2 regions of the Pseudomonas trivialis genome follow, and region 2 is predicted to be linked to the other one. Evidence: riboswitches for the same ligand, from Rfam matches in the RefSeq annotation. Region 2 holds a riboswitch; the other holds the start of a gene.
The links. A riboswitch is a leader RNA that binds a small molecule or an ion and turns the genes downstream of it on or off. The one in region 2 is predicted to bind cobalamin.
Positions count from the first base shown of each region.

Region 1: another riboswitch for cobalamin. It lies ahead of cobW (cobalamin biosynthesis protein CobW); the one in region 2 lies ahead of cobO (cob(I)yrinic acid a,c-diamide adenosyltransferase).

Region 1 is NZ_CP142151.1:2,207,017-2,215,556, forward strand. It holds gene VRB54_RS09920 (M10 family metallopeptidase C-terminal domain-containing protein) at 1-1,338, shown strand, start outside; cobalamin riboswitch at 1,390-1,589, shown strand; gene cobW (cobalamin biosynthesis protein CobW) at 1,683-2,744, shown strand; gene cobN (cobaltochelatase subunit CobN) at 2,748-6,509, shown strand; gene VRB54_RS09935 (ATP-binding protein) at 6,554-7,552, shown strand; gene VRB54_RS09940 (vWA domain-containing protein) at 7,555-8,208, shown strand.
Region 2 is NZ_CP142151.1:3,858,802-3,867,341, reverse strand. It holds gene purM (phosphoribosylformylglycinamidine cyclo-ligase) at 1-320, opposite strand, end outside; gene VRB54_RS16840 (DUF2066 domain-containing protein) at 678-1,718, shown strand; gene VRB54_RS16835 (AI-2E family transporter) at 1,755-2,828, shown strand; gene hda (DnaA regulatory inactivator Hda) at 3,032-3,736, shown strand; gene VRB54_RS16825 (C40 family peptidase) at 3,946-4,575, shown strand; gene VRB54_RS16820 (C40 family peptidase) at 4,720-5,265, shown strand; gene VRB54_RS16815 (sorbosone dehydrogenase family protein) at 5,389-6,702, opposite strand; cobalamin riboswitch at 6,802-7,056, shown strand; gene cobO (cob(I)yrinic acid a,c-diamide adenosyltransferase) at 7,137-7,748, shown strand; gene VRB54_RS16805 (cobyrinate a,c-diamide synthase) at 7,745-8,540, shown strand, end outside.

The sequences.
Region 1 (8,540 bases), 1.7 Mb from region 2:
GTTAATCAACATATTATAAACCCGAGTGCTGAATCCGCTGGCCCGCAGGGCAAGGCGCATTATCATGCGGTTTCCAGCAAACCGTCCTGGGCCACCCGCCAAGCTGCAGACCAGATTGATCGAAGGCAGCGCAGATTGCAGGATCTTAATGGCGATAAGTTACTGCGCGTGGGTTATACGTTCCGCGACATTGATCCGGTGGAAACCAGGTTCAATAAAACGCAACAGGAACAGGCCCGTCTTTCAATGCAGTCCTGGTCTGATATTGCAAATATCGAGTTCGAGGAAGACGCCGTTGCGCCCGAGGCCCTGTTACGTTTCGTCAATAGCTCGGAGACAACCTTTGCCGATGCCATGTTTTCCGAAACTTCTGGGCGGGTGCGCCTGAACTCAAGCCACTGGGTCAATCGCGCGCCCTCCGTAAACGGCTATGGGCGCCAAACGCTGACCCACGAAATCGGCCACTTGCTGGGCGCTGCCCATACCGGTGACTACGACGCGTCGCGGGGCCCGAGCAACTACACAGAGCATGCCGTTTTTGCAGAGGACAGCCGGGCCTACTCGGTCATGAGCTATTTCGAAGCGAGCAATACGGATCATGATCACCAGGGCGAGTACGCCTCGGCACCGTTGATGACTGACATTGCCTGGGCCCAAAAGGCCTACGGCGCCAATTACAAGACCCGTAACACGGATACCACCTACGGCTTCAATTCCAATACCCGGCGAGACGATCTTTCACTGGTATCCCCGCGGGACGGCGCCGTTTTCTGCGTCTGGGACGGCGGCGGTAACGATACGCTGGATTTCTCCGGCTATTACCAGAATCAGGTGATCAATCTGAATGCTGAAACCTTCTCCAATGTCGGCGGGAAGAAGGGCAATGTCTCCATCGCCAGGGACGTTACCGTGGAGAACGCTATCGGCGGTTCCGGCAACGATGTGTTGACCGGCAACGCCGCCGACAACCGGCTTGAAGGCGGTGGCGGCGCCGATCGTCTGCAGGGCGGCGCAGGCCGCGATACCTTCGTGTACGACACCGCCACCGATTCGACGTTACGCAGCACCGACCTGTTGACGGACTTCGTCACCGGCCAGGATAAAATCGATATTTCCGGATTGCTGCGCAAGCATGGCCTCCACGACCTCACTTTCGTCAACCGGCTTTCCGGCCGACCAGGGGAGGCGGGGCTGGGCTACGATCCGCAAAAAAACGAGTCGTGGCTGGTGCTTGACCTGACAGGCAATGGCGAAATTGATTTCTACGTTGAAAGCCAGGGGCGCATCGCGCTCGCCGACATCGTGACGGATGTGCCCATCAAACATCGCTATGTGTAGATCGGCGTGCGGGTCCCGGGTTTCCGACATTGACCGCTTGCCATGCACTGCGTAGCCTTGCGGGTTCGAGGTTCTTCGGCCCAGGCCGAAGCTAAGAAGGGAACGCGGTTCAAGCCGCGGCTGCCCCCGCAACTGTGAAGGGTTCTGCTGACTGCCACGCCACTGCCGATCCGGCGGGAAGGCGCAGTTGGCGCCGGTCGCAAGACCCGCAAGCCCCAAGCCAGGAGACCTGCCTCGCAACCGATTTTCCAATTAAACCGGGCGGGGTGATCCGGTGACGAAATCCGCTGCTGCGCGCCGTCGCAGGGCCACTCGTCCCGTATGCCCGCCCCAAAGGGCATCCGATGAAAACACTGGCCAAACTTCCCGTCACCATCGTCACCGGCTTCCTCGGCTCGGGCAAGACCACCCTGTTGCGCCACATGCTCGACAACGCCCAGGGCCGCCGCATTGCGGTGATCGTCAACGAGTTCGGCGAGCTGGGCATCGACGGTGAAATCCTCAAACAGTGCTCCATCGGTTGCACCGAGGAAGAAGCCAACGGCCGCGTGTATGAACTGGCCAACGGCTGCCTGTGCTGCACCGTGCAGGAAGAGTTCTTCCCGGTGATGCGCGAACTGGTTGCCCGTCGCGGCGACCTTGACCATATCCTTATTGAAACCTCGGGCCTGGCCCTGCCAAAACCCTTGGTGCAGGCCTTCCAATGGCCGGAAATCCGCAGCGCCTGCACCGTGGACGCGGTAATCACCGTGGTCGACAGCCCGGCCGTGGCCGCCGGCACCTTTGCCGCCTTCCCGGACCAGGTCGATGCCCAGCGCAAGCTCGACCCGAACCTGGATCACGAATCGCCGCTGCACGAACTGTTCGCCGACCAACTGGCCAGCGCCGACCTGGTGATCCTCAACAAGGCCGACCTGATCAGCCCCGAAGACCTGGCCCGCGTGCGTCTGGAAGTCGCCGAAGAGCTGCCGCCGGCGGTCAAGGTCATCGAAGCCAGCAGCGGCCGTGTGCCGTTGGACGTACTGATCGGCCTGGGCGCCGGCTCCGAAGAACACATCGACGCGCGCCACAGCCATCACGATGCGCACCACGAAGGTGAAGACGACCACGATCACGACGCCTTCGACTCCATCTCCATCGACCTGCCGCAAGCCGACGAAGCCCTGCTGCTCGACGCCCTGACCCAGTTGGTGGTGCAGCACGGCATCCTGCGTATCAAGGGTTTTGCCGCCATTCCCAACAAACCTATGCGCCTGCTGATCCAGGGCGTGGGTACCCGCTTTGACAAGCACTTCGACCGCGCCTGGGGTGCCGACGAAGCGCGCATCACGCGCCTCGTGCTGATTGGCCAGGAACTGGACGCCGTTGGCCTCGAAGCGCAACTGCGCGCCGCGCTCAGCGTTTAATCCATGCACCTGCTAAGGACCCAGCCCGGTGGTTTCGTCTCGGACGACAATATTGCCGACCTTGGACAGACCCCCGCTGAACTGGTGATCCTGTGCAGCGGCGACTCGAGCCTGGCACTGCTGGCCGAAGCGGCCCGGCAGTTGCCCGACGACTACCCCAGCCTGCGCCTGGCCAACCCGATGCAGGTGCAGAACCACGCCTCGGTCGACCTCTACGTGGACCAGGTGCTGCGCCACGCCAAGGTGATCCTGATCTCGCTGCATGGCGGCATCGGCTATTGGCGCTATGGCGTCGAGCGCCTGGTGGCATTGGCCGAGCGCGGCGTGCAGCTGATTCTGGTGCCGGGGTGCGACCGCCCGGACCCGGAGCTGGGCAGCCTGAGCACCGTCGGAGTGCAGGAGCGCGACCGTCTGTGGCACTTCCTGCGCCAGGGCGGTTTGGGCAATGCACTGAATTTCTATCGCTGCCTGGCTTCGGGATACCTGGGCCGCGACTATGGGTGGGCCGAGCCGCAGACCCTGCCGCGGACTGCCATTTATCACCCGCATAACGCCAATGCCGCGCTGCAGGACTGGCAGGCAGCGTGGCGCGCTGATCTGCCGGTCGCAGCGGTACTGTTCTACCGCTCGCATTTGCAGGCGGCCAACACCGGTTTTATCGACGTGTTCTGTCAACGCTTGCAGGCGGCGGGCCTCAACCCGCTGCCGATGGCGGTGGCCAGCCTCAAAGAGCCCGGCTGCCTCGCGGTGGTCGAGGACCTGCTCGACGAAGTACAGGCGGCGGTGATCCTCAACACCACCGGATTTGCCCAGTCCAGCCCCGAAGCACCGCATCTGCGCCCGTTTCGTCGCAATATCCCGGTGATCCAGGCGATCTGCGCGCAAGACAACCAGCCCGGCTGGGAAGCCAGCGCACAGGGTCTCGGCCCGCGCGACCTGGCGATGCATATCGCCTTGCCGGAGCTGGACGGGCGCATCATCAGCAGGCCCATCAGCTTCAAGGACCTGGCCTGGCGCAGCGAGCGCAGCCAGTCGGACGTGGTGTGCTACCGCGCCGCGCCCGAGCGCATGGACTTCGTCGCCGAGCTGGCGCGACGCTGGGTCGAACTGGCGCGGGTGCCCAACGGCGACAAACGCATCGCGCTGATCCTCGCCAACTACCCGACCCGCGACGGCCGCATCGGCAATGGCGTGGGCCTGGACACTCCGGCCGCCGCGCTGAATATCCTGCGTGCCCTGCAGGCCGAAGGTTATCCGCTGCCGGACGCGTTGCCGGAAAGCGGCACGGCGTTGATCCACGAGTTGCTCGGCGGCGTCACCAACGACCTCGACAGCCTCGACCTGCGGCCCTGCCACCAGAGCCTGGGCCTGGACGACTACGCGGCGATGTTTGCGCGCCTGCCCGCCGCCAATCAGCAGGCGGTGCTTGAGCGCTGGGGCGCGCCGCAGAATGATCCGATGTGCCGCGATGGCCGCCTGATGATCGCCGGGTTACGCCTGGGCCTGACCTTCGTCGGCATCCAGCCGGCGCGGGGTTATCAGGTGGACGCCAGCGCCGTGTACCACGACCCCGATCTGGTGCCGCCCCACGGTTACCTGGCGTTCTACTTCTGGCTGCGCCACACCTATGGCGCTCACGGCGTGATTCACGTCGGCAAGCACGGCAACCTCGAATGGCTGCCGGGCAAGGGCGTGGGCCTGTCGGAAAACTGCTGGCCGGACGCATTGCTCGGGCCGTTGCCGAATATCTATCCATTCATCGTCAACGATCCGGGTGAGGGCGCCCAGGCCAAGCGGCGGACCCAGGCGGTGATCATCGACCACCTGATGCCGCCGCTGACCCGCGCCGAAACCTACGGCCCGTTGCGCAACCTCGAGCTGCTGGCGGACGAGTATTACGAAGCGCAGTTGCTCGACCCGCGGCGCGCGCTGGCGCTGCAAAAGGACATCCTCGCGCTGGTGCGCGAAACCCGGATCGACCAGGAGCTGGCGCTGGACAGCGACGCCGAGGCGGCCGTGTGGCTGCCGCGCCTTGACACCTACCTGTGCGATCTCAAGGAGTCGCAGATCCGCGACGGCCTGCATATCTTTGGTGAGTCGCCCCAAGGCCGCCTGCGCATCGACACGTTGCTGGCGTTGCTGCGCATTCCGCGTGACGACGGTCGCGGCGCGCAATCGAGTCTGCTGCGCGTGTTGGCCAAGGCATTCGCGCTGGGTTTCGACCCGCTGGACTGCGCGTTGGCCGAGCCGTGGAGCGGCCCGCGCCCCGACGTGTTGCAGCGCATCGATCCACAGCGTTGGCGCACCGCCGGTGACACCCGCGAACGTCTGGAGCTGTACGCGGCGCGCTTGATCGAGCAGGCGCTCGAAGGCCCGCTGGAGCAGCTTGAGGCGCCAGGCTGGGAGGACGTGAAAGCGGTGATCGAGCATTTGCGCATTATCGTCGCGCCGCGCCTGGACGCCTGTGGCCCGGCGGAAATGCGCGGTTTGCTGGATGCCTTGAGTGGCCGCTTCGTGCCGGCGGGGCCAAGTGGTGCGCCGAGCCGTGGGCGTCTCGACGTGCTGCCCACCGGGCGCAACTTTTTCAGCGTGGACGTACGCAACCTGCCGACCACCACCGCCTGGCGCATCGGTTTCCAGTCGGCCAACCTGATCCTTGAGCGGCACTTGCAGGACCACGGCGACCACCTGCGCCAGCTCGGCCTGTCGGTGTGGGGCACCGCCACCATGCGCACCGGCGGCGATGACATCGCCCAGGCCATGGCGTTGATGGGCGTGCGTCCGGTGTGGGCCACCGGCAGTCAGCGCGTGGACGATTTCGAGATCCTGCCGATCAGCCTGCTCGACCGCCCGCGCGTGGACGTGACGCTGCGCGTGTCCGGGTTCTTCCGCGACGCCTTCGCCAACCTGATCCGCCTGTTCGATGCGGCGGTGCAGGCGGTGGCGGCGCTGGATGAGCCGGATGACATGAACCCGCTGGCGGCCAAGGTGCGCAGTGAGCGCGAGGCTCTGCGCATGGCCGGCCTGGACGAAGACGCGGCGGCAAAACAGGCGGGCTGGCGCATCTTCGGCGCCAAACCGGGCGCTTACGGTGCCGGTGTGCAGGGCGCCATTGACGGGCGCCTGTGGCAGAGCCGCGAGGACCTGGCCGAGGTCTACCTCAATTGGGGCGGCTACGCCTACGGCGGTGCCGATGAAGGCACCGAGGCCCGCGAGCCTTTCGCGCGGCGCTTGAGCCAAGTGCAGGCGGTGGTGCAGAACCAGGACAATCGCGAGCACGACCTGCTCGATTCCAACGACTACTACCAATTCCAGGGCGGCATGCTCGCCGCCGTGGAAACCCTGAGCGGCGACAAGGCCGCCAGCTACCATGGCGACCACAGCCAGCCGGACCTGCCGAAAATACGGACGCTGAAGGAAGAACTCAACCGGGTGATTCGCTCCCGTGCAGCCAACCCCAAGTGGATCGACGGCGTGAAGCGCCATGGCTATAAAGGCGCGTTCGAGATGGCCGCGACCGTGGACAACCTGTTCGCCTTCGACGCCACCACCGAGCTGATCGACGATCACCAATACGCCTTGCTCGCCGACGCCTACCTGCTCGACCCGGACACCCGCGCCTTCGTGCAACAGCACAACCCGGCGGCGTTGCGTGACATGACCGAACGCATGCTCGAAGCCCAGCAGCGCGGCCAGTGGCAAGCGCCGGGCGCCTACCGTGAAGCGCTGGAAAACCTGTTGCTCGATATAGAAGAAGACAGCTGATGAGCGATCGCCACAATAAGTGGCAGAATTTAAAGAGAACCGGTATGACCGATATTCCACATTTCCCGCTGTCCGCCGTCGTCGGCGCCGACGAGCTGAAACTGGCGCTGTGCCTGGCTGCCATCGATCCGAAGATCGGCGGTGTGCTGATCGAAGGCCCGCGCGGCATGGCCAAGTCGACCCTGGCCCGTGGCCTGGCGGACCTGCTCGCCAGCGGGCAGTTCGTCACCTTGCCCCTGGGCGCCACCGAAGAGCGGCTGGTCGGCACCCTCGACCTTGACGCGGCGCTGGGCGAAGGCCGCGCGCAGTTTTCCCCCGGCGTGTTGGTCAAGGCCGATGGCGGTGTGCTGTATGTGGATGAAGTCAACCTGCTGCCCGACCATCTGGTCGACCTGCTGCTGGACGTTGCCGCCAGCGGCACCAACCTGGTCGAGCGCGACGGCATTTCCCACCGGCATGCGGCGCGCTTCGTGTTGATCGGCACCATGAACCCGGAGGAGGGTGAGTTGCGCCCGCAGTTGCTCGACCGCTTCGGGTTCAACGTGGCGTTGAGCGGCTACACCTTGCCGGCCGAGCGTGGGCAGATCATCCGCCGCCGCCTGGATTTCGACAGCGACCCCGCTGCCTTCTGCGCGCAATGGGCCGAGCCTCAGGCCGCCTTGCGCGCGCGTTGCACCCAGGCGCGTGCGCGGCTTGAGCGTATTGCCCTGGATGACGAGGCGCTGACGCAAATTACCGAGCGCTGCTTTGCCGCCGGTGTCGACGGCCTGCGCGCCGACCTGGTCTGGCTGCGCGGCGCCCGTGCCCATGCAGCCTGGCGCGGCGCTGATGCCATCGCCGAGGAAGACATCCAGGCCGTGGCCGAATTTGCCTTGCGTCATCGCCGCCAGGAGCAATCCCCGCCGGCGAGCCCGCCCGATCAAGGCCAGTCTGCGCAGCCGTCCGACACCTCGCCGGGCCAGGGCCAGTGGGGCGACCTGCCCGCACCGGCACTGCCCACCGGCGCGCGCCGGGAAGTGCCCGCCTGGCCAAAAAAGCCCTAGGCATCCGCCCTCGACCTGACCGGGGGGCGGATGCACGGCCCCGAGCGGGCAGAGTCACCAGCGGCAGGCACGGCAAGGCGCGCGACGCAGAGCAGGGCACCGTCAACTGGCCGGGCACCTTGCTCGGCGGGCGCCCACACTCGCGTGAGGATTTACGCTTCCAGCAGCGCAATCGTGCGGCCCATGAGCTGTGGCTGGTGATCGTCGACGCCTCGGCCTCCACTCGGCGGCACAGCGCACTGACCGATGCCAAGGGCCTGCTCGCGCAGCTGTTCGATGACGCTTACCGGCAACGGGCGCGCATGGCCTTGCTGACCGCCAGCGGGTCATCGCCGCAGTGGCAGGTTCAAGGCCTGAAAGCCGCCAAGGGCCTGGCAGACTGGCTGGCGCAACTGGGCGCCGGCGGCGGCACGCCCTTGCTCGCGGCGTTGAGCGAGGCCGCGCAGTGGCTGCAGGTGCGGCGCAAACGTCATCCCACTGAGCAGCAACGCCTGTTGATCATCACGGATGGCCGACTCAAGGCCATCGATCAACTGCCCCAACTCGACTGCCCGGGCCTGCTGGTGGATATCGAACGCGGCCCGATCCGGCTGGGAAGGGCGCAACAGCTGGCAGACGGATTGAACCTGGATTATCAGCATATCGATGCCAGGTAGCGCTGCAGAGCATCCTGTGTAAGCCGTTTCAACCTGTGGCGAGCGGGTCCTGTGGGTGCGGGGCTTGCCCTAATGCAGGCAGTTAAGCGCAGGTCCCCCTGTGGGAGCGGGCTTGCCCGCGAAGGCGATTTTCGGTGTACATGTCCGTTTCTGCGGTAACGGCGACTTAAGGTTCCGCTCTTACAGCGGGTCACTTTTGTAAAGGCACAAAAGTAACCAAAAAGCCTTCGCCCCAACACTCGGCACCTCGCTAATGCTCGGTGTGCCCGAACGTAGGCTTGAATCCGTGGGCCGCCGCAATGGGCCATCCCTGGCCCAGTGCGGCTAACCCG
Region 2 (8,540 bases):
TCGAGGAAGAACAGCGGCTCGGCGCCGCACACTACCAGGTCGTTGACGCACATGGCGACCAGGTCGATGCCGATGGTGTCGTGCTTGTTCAGGTTCAGTGCCAGACGCAACTTGGTGCCCACGCCGTCGGTGCCGGACACCAGCACAGGCTGCTTGTAGCCGGCCGGGATTTCGCAGAGGGCGCCAAAACCGCCCAGGCCGCCCATGACTTCGGGGCGCGCAGTGCGCTTGGCGACGCTCTTGATGCGTTCGACCAATGCTTCACCGGCGTCGATGTCTACACCGGCGTCCTTGTAGCTCAGGGAGGGTTGCTTGCTCATGATCCAGGCCTTTAGGGGGGATTTCTGGGTAACGACCGAGCCGACGGCGGCGTTTGTGAAAAGGCCTCGACGTTGACGGTCTGCGAAGGCGCGCGATTTTATCAGGCTTGAGGGGCAGCGGCCATCCTCGGGCCGACGGGCAGGGCGATATAGGCTAAAAAAGGCCGATTAAAAAAATGCTAACCGGCCCTGCCGTGGTGCGTATTAAGGTATAGCCTTGAGCAAGCTATCGTTGTGACAGTACGAAAACTTACCGCCACCCTGTGAATGTTTTACCAATCACTGTGGTCACAGCCTGGCTGAACCGGGTGCACGCGGTCTGTTCCACCCGCTAAATTTGTCGTTCGGGAATCTTCCATGCGTTTGTGTAAATTCTTTTTTGTAGGCTGTTTGTCGTTGGTCAGCCTGGCGAGTCAAGCCGAAACCCTCAATGGTCTCTATCAAGTGCTGGAACCAGTCAGCAGTCAGTCGCCTCAGGAGCGCGATCAGGCCACCCAGCGCGCGCTGCAGACCCTGGTGATTCGCCTGACCGGCGACGCCAGGGCCGCCGAAGGCCCGGGCCTGGCGGCGATCCGCAAGGACCCGCAGCAAATCATCACGCAATACGGTTATGACGCCGGCCCGCCGGAAAGCCTGCAGGTGGATTTCGACCCGGTCAGTACTGACCGCGCGCTGCGTGACGCGGGCCTGTCGATATGGGGCAGCAATCGCCCGTCGATCCTTGGCTGGTGGCTGAACGATTCCACCGAAGGCAGCAGCCTGGTCGGTGATGGACAGCCCGTCGCCCAGGCGCTGCGCCGCGCGGCCCAGCACCGGGGCTTGCCACTGCGCTTGCCGTTGGGTGATCTGGATGAGCAGGTGGTGGCCACTGCACCGAATCTGGAAAGCGCCGACGCCACGCCGTTGCGCGCCGCTTCCGAGCGTTATGGCGCCGACGCGTTGCTCGCGGTGCATGCGCGCCAGGAAGGCAGCCAGTGGCAGGCCAAATGGCGGCTGTGGCTGGGCGATAAAAGCGAGCAGGGCACCGCGCAAGGCGCCGACACCGCTGCGGTTGCCGACGCAGTGCTGCTGGCCGTGAGCGAAAAACTCGCGCCGCGCTTTGCCGTCAAGCCTGGCGTGACCACCGAACAATTGCTGGAAGTGCAGGGCATGACCCTGGAGCGCTACGCCGCCCTCGCTCACCTGCTGGAACCCTTTGGTGTCCAGCCCAAATTAGTCGATGGCAATCGTATTGTGTATCGGGTCAACGGCAGCGCCGATCAGTTGCGCACCCAGTTGAGCCTGGCCAAATTGCAGGAGGTTCCCGCAGGTGAAGCGCCGGCCCAGCAACCCGTCGTCGATGGCACGCAACCCGCAGCGGCACCTGAACCTCAGGTGCAACTGCGTTTTCGTTGGTAAATGTTCTTCCTTATATAGAAGCAATTGGAGTGGTGTATGGCGGATACGCGTCGTTGGGTGTGGCTTGGCGGGATTGTCCTGCTGTGCGTTTTTGTGTTCCTGCTGCATTCGATCCTGACGCCGTTCCTGGTCGCGTTGTTGCTCGCCTATCTGTTCGATCCGGTCGTGGATCGCCTGGAAAAGCTCGGCCTGTCGCGGACCCTTGGCGTAGTGACGGTGTTCGCGCTGTTCACGTTGATCATCACCGCGCTGGTGCTGGTGCTGGTGCCGATGCTGGCCAAGCAGCTGTTTCGCTTGTACGAGCTGGCGCCGCAGATGCTCGACTGGCTGCAACACACGGCGATGCCGTGGGCTCAGACCAAACTCGGTCTGTCGGAAGGGTTCTGGAAGTTCGACAAGGTCAAGGCCGCGATCAGCGAGCATATGGGCCAAACCACCGACATCGTCGGTGTGGTGCTCAGCCAGGCCACGGCTTCCAGCCTGGCGCTGATCGGCTGGCTGACGAATCTGGTACTGATTCCGGTGGTGGCGTTCTACCTGCTGCGCGACTGGGACATCATGATGGCCAAGATTCGCGGCCTGCTGCCGCGAGACAGCGAGGAGCGCGTGGTATCACTGGCGGCAGAGTGCCATGAAGTGCTGGGTGCATTCGTGCGTGGCCAGTTGTTGGTGATGCTGGCACTGGGCATCATCTACGCGGCCGGGCTAATGGCCATCGGCCTGGAGCTGGGCCTGTTGATCGGCCTGATCGCGGGTCTGGCTGCCATTGTGCCGTACATGGGCTTTGTGATCGGGATCGGCGCGGCGCTGGTGGCCGGATTGTTCCAGTTCGGCGGCGACCTGTACCCGATGCTGGGGATTGTCGCGGTGTTCATGGTCGGCCAGGCCCTTGAAGGCATGGTGCTGACGCCCCTGCTGGTGGGTGATCGGATCGGCCTGCACCCGGTGGCGGTGATCTTTGCGATCCTGGCGGGCGGTGAGCTGTTCGGTTTTACCGGCATCCTGCTGGCTTTGCCTGTGGCGGCGGTGATTATGGTGTTGGTGCGTCATGTGCACGTGCTGTACAAGGATTCGGATGTGTACACGGGTGTCGAAGACCCCGAGCTGTAATCGCAGTGCGACAAACCCGGCTCATGGCCGGGTTTGTTGTTTATGAGGTGGGCGCGTCAAACACTCCGTGCAAACCGGCAGGTTAGCGCAAACCTTTGATTTTGCTTGTGGTCTGCTGCATTGTGCGCCCGGCGTCACGGGTATAGACTTTGCCAACTTTACACAGAGGCCACTAGCGGTTCGATGGGAGCCGTTCAGTCAGCATGAAACCGATTCAGCTGCCCCTAGGTGTGCGTCTGCGTGATGACGCAACCTTTATCAATTACTACCCAGGCGCCAATGCCGCAGCACTCGGCTATGTCGAGCGGCTATGCGAAGCCGACGCCGGGTGGACCGAAAGCCTGATCTATCTGTGGGGCAAGCATGGCGTGGGACGTACCCACCTGTTGCAGGCCGCGTGCCTGCGCTTCGAGCAGATGGGCGAGCCGGCGGTGTATCTGCCGCTGGCCGAGCTGATGGACCGTGGCATCGGCATCTTCGACAACCTCGAGCAATACGAACTGGTGTGCCTGGATGACCTGCAGGTCATCGCCGGCAAGGCGCAGTGGGAAGAAGCCTTGTTCCATCTGTTCAACCGCCTGCGTGACAGCGGCAGGCGCCTGTTGATTGCCGCCTCCACCTCGCCCCGGGAATTGCCGGTCAAACTGGCCGACCTCAAGTCACGCCTCACCCTGGCGCTGATCTTTCAGATGCGTCCCTTGTCCGACGAAGACAAATTGCGGGCCCTGCAATTACGCGCATCCCGTCGCGGCCTGCACCTTACCGACGAAGTCGGGCATTTTATTCTCACCCGTGGCACCCGCAGCATGAGCGCGTTGTTCGATTTGCTCGAACAACTTGACCAGGCCTCCCTGCAGGCACAAAGAAAATTGACGATCCCTTTTCTCAAAGAGACGTTGGGCTGGTAACCGGTTGATTCGCAACGGTTCGGCATTTTTCAGGCGCCAGAAATCCTGCGTTTTAGCCTCGCCGGCTACGCATTTTGCTCATTAAATGGAATTACGGCTTAGATGGCGCAGTCCAATCGCCAAGTCACATAGACCTCGATTGAATTTGCAAATCGATCCGATAGCGGGCATAGTCTCGGCTTCTTTACATACCAGCCACGGTCGTGCCCATGCTAAATCGCTTCGCACCCCTCGTGCCTCTCGCACTTGTCACCCTGTTGTTTGGTTGCGCCTCCCAGCCCCAGCAAGTGGCTGTCCAGCAAAAACCACAGGTTCAAAGCCAGGCAAAATTCGTTGCTGCTCAGTCTGCTTCTGTTTACGAAGAAGAGCTGGCAACCGAAAAAGAGCTGACCGATTTCTCCGGCAGCAAGCCTTACCAGCTTCCGGTGCTGGCCGACAGCATCCTGGAACGCGGCATGTCGCTGATCGGTACCCGTTACCGTTTCGGCGGTACCTCTGAAGCCGGCTTCGATTGCAGCGGTTTCATCGGTTATCTGTTTCGTGAAGAGGCGGGCATGAATCTGCCACGCTCGACGCGCGAAATGATCAACGTGAAAGCACCGTTGGTCGCACGCAACAACCTCAAGCCTGGCGATCTGCTTTTCTTCAGTACAGCGGGCCGTGGTCGTGTCAGCCACGCCGGTATCTACCTGGGCGATAACCAGTTTATCCACTCCAGCAGCCGTCGCAGTGGCGGTGTTCGAGTCGACAGCCTGGGCGACAGCTACTGGAGCAAGACCTTCATTGAAGCCAAGCGCGCACTGGCCATGGCCCCGTCCACAGTGACCGCCAGTAAGTAAAGTTAAAGTGATACTTGAAGTTTGACGCGTAAGCGCTAGAATCCCTGGACATTGTTGTAATCCGTTCGCGCGAGCTTTGCTTGCGCGTTCTGGTTTTCAGCGTACGGCAGCGAAAGCCGCATCCAGACCAGGATTGTTCTGCCCATGTCGACCTCGGCCCGCCTCATGCTTCTTGTTTGCGCCGCGCTGCTCAGCGCCTGCGCAAGCCGTCCACCGCCGCCGGCGCCTGTCGCCGTCAAGCCCAAGCCGGTGTTCAACTACGCTGCCACCCAGAGTTTCTCGCCTGCGGCCGAAGACGTGCTTTTCCGTGCACTCGGCCTGGTTGGCACACCCTATCGCTGGGGCGGTAATACGCCGGACTCGGGATTCGATTGCAGTGGCCTGATCGGGTTCGTCTATCGTGATGCGGCCGGTATTTCCCTGCCGCGTACTACCCGCGAACTGATCGTGATGCGCGCCCAGGATGTGAGTGAGCAGAACCTGCAGACCGGTGATTTGCTGTTCTTCGCCACCGGCGGCGGTTCCCGCGTCAGCCATGCGGGCATCTACGTGGGTGAAGGTCGTTTCGTGCACGCGCCACAAACCGGCGGCACAGTGAAGCTGGATACCCTGTCCAAGGCGTATTGGCAGAATGCGTACCTGAGCGCCAAGCGCGTATTGCCGGCCGAGCATCTGGCGCGCAATCCTTAACGCTGAAACCAGGATCCACATGTGGGAGGGGGCTTGCTCCCGATGACGGTGCTTCAGTCCAGGAACTTATTGACTGACCCACTGCTATCGGGAGCAAACCCCCTCTCACCTTTTTTGTGGCGTTTATTTAGCTGCTGAAACTCGCCACACCTTATTCCCCACATCATCAGCCACCAGCAGATCCCCCTGCTGATCGATCACCACGCCCACCGGCCGGCCCATGGCTTTCTCGTCCTTGTCGAGGAAGCCGGTCAGCACGTCCACCGGCTGCCCCTTGGGTTGCCCGCCTTCGAACGGCACGAAGATCACCTTGTAGCCACTGTGCGGCTTGCGGTTCCACGAGCCGTGCTGGCCGATGAACGCGCCGTTGCTGAATGGCGCCGGGAGTTTACTGCCTTCGGCAAAGGTCAGGCCCAGTGAAGCGGTATGCGGGCCCACGGCGTAGTCCGGCGCAATGGCCTTGGCGACAAGCTCCGGGTGCTGCGGCGTCACGCGCACATCCACATGCTGACCGTAGTAACTGAACGGCCAGCCATAAAAGCCGCCATCCTTGACCGAAGTGATGTAGTCCGGCACCAGGTCGCTGCCGATTTCGTCGCGCTCGTTGACTGCCGTCCACAGTTTGCCGCTTTGCGGTTCCCAGGCCATGCCGTTGGGGTTGCGCAAGCCTGAGGCGAAAATCCGGTGCTGGCCGGTGGCGCGGTCAACTTCCCAGATCGCTGCGCGGCCTTGTTCGGCTTCCAGGCCGTTTTCGCCGACGTTACTGTTGGAGCCGACACTCACGTACAGCTTGCTGCCGTCCTTGCTCGCCACCACGTTTTTTGTCCAGTGGTGGTTCAGCGGGCCGCCCGGCAAATCGACGACCGTTGTGCCCTGGGTTTTGATCGCGGTTTCGCCCGGCTGATAGGCAAAGCGCAGCAGTTTGTCCGAGTCGGTCACGTAGAGGTCGTTGCCCACCAGGGTCATGCCGAATGGCGAGTTGAGATTTTCCAGGAACACTGTGCGTGTCTCGGCCACACCGTCATGGTCGGCATCGCGCAGCAGAGTGATGCGGTTCGGGCTCGGCACGCCAGCGCCGGCGCGGCCCATGACTTTTTCCATCACCCAGCCGCGAATACCCTTGGCATCATCCGGCATGGGCGGCGCGTTGGTTTCGGCCACCAGCACGTCGCCATTGGGCAACACATACAGCCAGCGCGGGTGGTCCAGGCCTTCGGCGAACGCGGCCACCTGAGTGCCGGCGGCGGCCGTCGGCTTGGCGCCTTCAGGCCAGCCGATGGCCGGTGCGATGTTCACGGTGGGGATCAGCGTCTTGTTCGGCTGCGGCAATTTGGGCGACGGCCCGGTGCCATCCGAGACCTGCAACGTCGAGCTTTCACCGCAGGCGGCGAGGGTGCCGGCGAGCATGATGAGTAGGGCGAGTCTTGTTTTATGCATGATTTTCTCCTGAATGCCTGTAAGGGTAGAGGATTGCCTGCGCGGGATGGTTCAAGTGCCAGGCCAGCTTTAATTGACGCTCCACCCCCAACCCACTAACCTTCGCCGCTTGTTCCAGGTGCTCCGTGGCGCGTGCGTCGACAGAGTGAAACAGGGAAGCCGGTGAGTGAGCGCACTTGTACACAGTGCTGCCGCGATCCCGGCGCTGCCCCCGCAACGGTAAATGAGTCAAAACGGTGCTGTTTGCCACTGTATCGTGCGCGATATGGGAAGGCGCGCCGCCGGCCTGCCTGCGCTTGATACGTGCAGGCGCCGCTCATGAGTCCGGAGACCGGCCTTGAACATTCAACAGCATCACGGTGGGCGATGCTTGGCTGTCTGTATGCGCTTGTTTCCTGCCCGCCGTTTTTGTCCAGCCCCAACGGAGAGCTGCCATGACCGATTCCCCCGAACGCGACGAGCGCCATCTGGCGCGCATGCTGCGCAAAAAAGCCGTGATCGACGAGCGCATCGCCAATTCGCCGAATGAGTGCGGCTTGCTGCTGGTGCTCACCGGCAACGGCAAAGGCAAGAGCAGCTCGGCCTTCGGCATGCTGGCCCGCGCCATGGGCCATGGCATGCAGTGCGGCGTGGTGCAGTTCATCAAGGGGCGTTTCAGCACCGGCGAAGAGATGTTCTTCCGCCGTTTCCCCGAGCAGGTGCGCTTTCACGTGATGGGCGAAGGCTTCACCTGGGAAACCCAGGACCGCCAGCGCGACATCGCCGCCGCCGAGGCCGCCTGGGCGGTGTCCCGGGCGATGCTGCAAGACCCCTCCATCGGCCTGGTGGTGCTGGACGAACTGAACATCGCCCTCAAGCACGGCTACCTCAACCTCGATCAGGTCCTCAGCGACCTGCAGGCCCGCCCGCCGATGCAACACGTGGTGGTCACCGGCCGTGGCGCCAAGCCCGAGCTGATTGAAATGGGCGATACCGTCACCGAAATGGGCATGCTCAAGCACGCATTCCAGGCCGGTATCAAGGCTCAGAAGGGCGTCGAACTTTGAATCAGCCCCGTCATTGCCCGGCCGTTCTGATCGCCGCACCGGCGTCCGGCCAGGGCAAAACCACTGTGACTGCCGCCCTGGCACGCTTGCACCGCAACCTTGGGCGCAAGGTGCGCGTGTTCAAGTGCGGCCCGGACTTCCTCGACCCGATGATCCACGAGCGCGCCAGTGGTGCGCCGGTGTATCAGTTGGACATGTGGATGGTGGGCGAGCAGGAAAGTCGTCGCCTGTTGTGGGAAGCGGCGGGCGAGGCCGACCTTATTCTGATTGAAGGCGTCATGGGCCTGTTCGACGGCACGCCCTCCAGCGCCGACCTGGCGCGACATTTCGGCGTGCCGGTGCTCGGCGTGATCGACGGCACCGCCATGGCGCAGACTTTCGGCGCACTGGCTCTGGGCCTGGCGCGCTACCAGCCGGATCTACCGTTCGCTGGCGTACTGGCCAACCGGGTCGGTACCCTGCGCCATGCGCAACTGCTCGAAGGCAGCCTCACCGAAGGCCTGCGCTGGTACGGCGCGCTGTCCCGCGAGACCGGTATCGAACTGCCCAGCCGCCACCTGGGCCTGGTGCAGGCCAGTGAACTCAATGACCTCGACGCGCGCCTGGACGCCGCCGCCCAGGCCTTGGGCAGCAGTTGCGAAGTGGCGGTGCCGCCGCCGGTGACCTTTGCCGTGCCTGAAATGATCGAGGCCGAGCCGCTGCTCGCCGGCGTGCGCATTGCCATTGCTCGGGACGAAGCGTTTGCCTTCACCTATGGCGCCAGCCTGGACCTGTTGCGGGCGATGGGCGCCG